DNA from 2 places in the Brenneria goodwinii genome. Region 2 is predicted to be linked to the other one. Evidence: predicted binding sites of a transcription regulator. Region 2 holds the regulator's gene; the other holds the start of a gene.

The links. Region 2 encodes Fur, which represses iron uptake genes when iron is present. Its sites were predicted from a motif close to ATAATAATGAGAACNACTATCAA; they were not measured.
Region 1: ftnA (non-heme ferritin) is a predicted target of Fur. The motif match lies at 1,240-1,262, and genes of this name have one in related genera.

What each region holds. Positions count from the first base shown of each region.
Region 1 is NZ_CP014137.1:1,986,685-1,988,864, forward strand. It holds gene ACN28R_RS08930 (YebY family protein) at 1-146, opposite strand, end outside; gene ftnA (non-heme ferritin) at 546-1,061, opposite strand; gene ACN28R_RS08940 (DNA polymerase III subunit theta) at 1,385-1,615, shown strand; gene ACN28R_RS08945 (S9 family peptidase) at 1,913-2,180, opposite strand, start outside.
Region 2 is NZ_CP014137.1:2,747,290-2,749,469, reverse strand. It holds gene glnS (glutamine--tRNA ligase) at 1-603, shown strand, start outside; gene fur (ferric iron uptake transcriptional regulator) at 671-1,120, opposite strand; gene fldA (flavodoxin FldA) at 1,448-1,975, opposite strand.

The DNA of each region.
Region 1 (2,180 bases), 760 kb from region 2:
GGCCGACATATGAGCTGCACCTCCTCTCTCGTGAAGGCCCACTTATCGCCATACTGTAAACGGCTTATATTTGCCAGCTTCGCTGCTGCAAAGGCATTCACAGACATGGACACAAGAATAAGGGATAGCGTTAGTTTCTTCATCATGATGTTCCTGAACATGATTATTCAGAGGCGTTTGATCGTCGCAGCTACGCGGCGCCCCCGATCAAAAAGTAGATTTCATTCCATATAAAACAGAGGGTTACTAAATATAAGCTGACAATGATGATAACGATAGTGACCGGTGAAGTCGAGCGGCAAAGCGGCTTATCTGGCGGCAGGGATGAATAAGGTTGTCGTAGAGGGGGTATCGAAAACGCGACCTATTTCAGAACATGATAAACCGGGGTAAGGCACGGGCGGCCATCATTGCGTGGCAATGCGATCGCTCAGCCGATGCGCATTGCCACGGTCTCTCTTCATATTTTAAATCGCAGGAGTGTTAACCTCCCACATTTTAAAATCCGTTGGCTAGAGACAAAAATCTTCGTCAGCCGAAAGAACTCAGGCTGATTCACTACCCGCGGTACTGGTCGCCATTTTTTTCAGCTCTTGATCGATAAAGAACAAACCGCCTTCGTTGGTATTAACCAGCGCCAGTTTATCCAGAATAGAACTGAACAGTTTTTCTTCTTCATGCTGCTCTGCCACATACCATTGCAGGAAGTTGAACGTTGAGTAATCCTGTAAGGTGATGGCTTCATGAGCCAGTTCATTAATTTTTTCAGTAATCAACTGCTCATGTTCATATGTCTGCTTGAAGACGTCAGCCAGTGAGGCAAAGTCTACCGGCGGCGCAGCGATAGCGCCTAATATTGGCATGCTACCCGTATCATCCAGATAGTTGAACAGCCGCTGCATATGCTCCATCTCTTCCTGGGAGTGCACTTTTAGAAAAGCGGAAGCGCCTTCAAAACCTTTATCGCCACACCAGGCACTCATTTGTAAATATAAATTGGCGGAATAAAACTCCAGATTAAGCTGTTCATTCAGTTTTTTAATCATTTCTTTTTTTAACATAATCATTCCTTATTTCTCTGGCAGGTAAATGTTTTGCAGCTCATTATGCCTGAATGCAAAAAATAAAAACATCTTATTAACTAAATTAACAATAATTATTTTTTATTTTAAAATCATAAAGTTAACATAATTTAATTGATATTGATTTTTATTTACAGCAAATATTTCGCTATTATTATTGATAATAATTTTTATTATCATGCGTGTAGGTTAAATAAAAGTTCGGCTTATTTTGTACTATTCGAACACATAACGGAGGCTTGCCATTTCACAGCCTCTGTTTTACTTTGACGGACAACGCGTCTTACCAGGAGAAACATCCCATGGGATATAATTTGGCAGATCTTTCCAAAGAAGAGATGGACAAGGTTAATGTGGATTTGGCGGCATCAGGCGTGGCTTTCAAGGAGCGCTATAACATGCCGGTCATCCCTGAAATGGTAGAGAAGGAGCAGCCGGAACATCTGCGTAGCTATTTCCGCGAGCGCGTTGGTGTATACCGCCAGCTCTCTTTGCAGTTCTCTCGCCTGCCTTACGAGCCGAAATCGAAATAATCCCTCTTACTCACGTCGCCGGTGACATATTTCATCGCAATAAAAAATACTTTCCCCTTGCATCTTGGGCAAAACAGGCGGTTAATGTACTGGCAAACCAACCTTTTACCAAGCGAGGTCAGAAATGAGTAAAGGAATGGACAGCAAGAAGAACAGCAAAAAGAAACCCCTGAAAACCGCAGCAGAAAAGCGTGCGGATAAAAAGGCCAAGAAGGCACAACCACAGGCGGATGCTATTATTTAAAATCGACAATGCTGCTCGGTAAACCCGCTCTCTGCGGGTTTACTCTCACTTTCTCAATCAGTTTCAAGCACCATCAGTAAGAATGCGTACTCCAGTGCGATATCCTCATAATGTTTGAAGCGCCCGGACTTTCCGCCATGCCCCGCATCCATATCGGTATACAACAATAACAGACGTTTATCCGTCTTCATCTCACGTAATTTTGCTACCCACTTTGCCGGTTCCCAATACTGGACCTGTGAATCATGTAATCCGGTAGTAACCAGCATATGCGGGTAATCCTGGGCCGTTACGCCATCGTACGGGCTATATTGCTTGATA
Region 2 (2,180 bases):
GTAATTGAAAACCTTCCTTTAGGTCATGAAGAGTGGGTTACGATGCCAAACCATCCGAATAAACCGGAAATGGGCACGCGTCAGGTGGCGTTCAGCCGTGAAGTTTATATCGATCGCGCTGATTTTCGTGAGTCGGCCAATAAGCAATACAAGCGTCTGGTGTTGGGTAAGGAAGTTCGTCTGCGTAATGCCTATGTGATTAAGGCGGAACATATTGATAAAGACGATCAGGACAATATCACAACCATCTACTGTAGCTATGATCCGGATACTTTAAGTAAAGATCCGGCCGATGGCCGTAAAGTAAAAGGCGTTATTCACTGGGTGTCCGTGACGCACGGCCTGCCGGCGGAGTTCCGTCTGTATGATCGTTTGTTCGGCGTTGCCAACCCCGGGGCGGCGGACGATTTCCTGTCGACCATCAATCCGGAATCACTGAAAGTGACCCATGGCTTCGTTGAAGCAAGTCTGGCGCAGGCTGAAGCGGAAAAAGCGTATCAGTTTGAGCGTGAAGGCTATTTCTGTGCCGATCGCGTTTATTCCAGTCCACAGCATCTGGTATTTAACCGTACGGTGGGCTTGCGGGACACCTGGGTAGGATAAGCGTAGGGGTTTGTGCAGGTAAAAGAAAAATAAAACCGCCTCGGCGGTTTTATTTTATGCGGTAGATTTATCTTTTTGCGTCGTGCAGGGTTTCGTCTTCACGGCAATCCCCTCCACTACAATGGCCATACAGATACAAACTGTGGTTGGTCAGTTTGATGTTGTGTCTTTCCGCGATTTCGCGCTGGCGTGCTTCGATATACTCATCACGGAACTCAATGACTTTGCCACAATCCAGGCAAATCAGATGGTCATGATGATGTTGTTGTGTCAGTTCGAAAACTGATTTTCCGCCTTCAAAATTGTGGCGGGTAACGATACCAGCATCATCAAACTGATTCAGTACGCGGTAGACGGTCGCCAAACCAATCTCTTCGCCCATATCAATCAGTTTCTTATATAAATCTTCCGCACTGACGTGGTGGCACTCCGGGTCCTGCAATACTTCCAGAATTTTTAGTCTTGGAAGAGTGACTTTCAGGCCGGCCTTCTTTAATGCGGTGTTATTGTCAGTCATGCGGATTTAGTCCTGTTGCTTACTTATCAATGGAGGCTATCTAGCCTATGACATCGGTCGGCTCAAAAATGCAATAGCGTCTCAATTATAGAACCGTGCATACAAAATGAAAACAATGAAATGTTAACAATATTATTTCCACACACAATATGGATGTACCATGCAATCCATTGTTGGTAGTGGGGTACACCAAAACGAATGCACATAACCGATGTGGGTATTGTACATACTTATAGGAAGAAGTTAGAAAAATGTATCAATCTTTACGAGAGGTTTTTTCTATTAATCCGGCTCTGACAGGAACACTATCAGAGCCGGAAAATCGTCTTAGCCGACCAGTTCTTTCAGATTCAGCTCTTCGCTGATCTGTTTCACCCAGGCGGTGACACGCTCATTGGTCAGTTCGGGCTGACGATCTTCGTCGATGGTCAAACCAACGAAGTGCTTATCATCAACCAGACCTTTAGAGGCTTCAAAGTAATATCCTTCCGTCGGCCAATGTCCGACGATAGTCGCCCCGCGCGGTTCAATAATATCGCGGATGGTGCCCATCGCGTCACAGAAGTACTCGGCATAGTCTTCCTGATCGCCGCAGCCAAACAGGGCAACCAGTTTGCCGGTAAAGTCTATTTCTTCCAGCGTAGGGAAAAAGTCATCCCAGTCGCATTGGGCCTCCCCGTAGTACCAGGTCGGGATACCCAACAGCAAAATATCGAAAGCTTCAAGATCTTCTTTACTGCTTTTGGCGATGTCATGAACTTCGGCAACGTCTGGTCCCAGTTGTTGCTGGATGGTCTTGGCAATGTTCTCGGTATTGCCGGTGTCACTGCCAAAGAAAATTCCTATGAGTGCCATGAATTGAATAACCTCTTGATTCTTAATGATATGGAGCAGTCTTTTACCCACTTATCGGCTAATAATAACAGACACGCACTGCATGAGAAACTCGTATCGGTAAGGATAAGTAAATCGCGGCATGAATTTTGTCGTCGTCCATTTACTGAATTGAGCCGCCCATGATCTGTCCATGTTTATATCCTTTAGTCACATTCCGAATGAA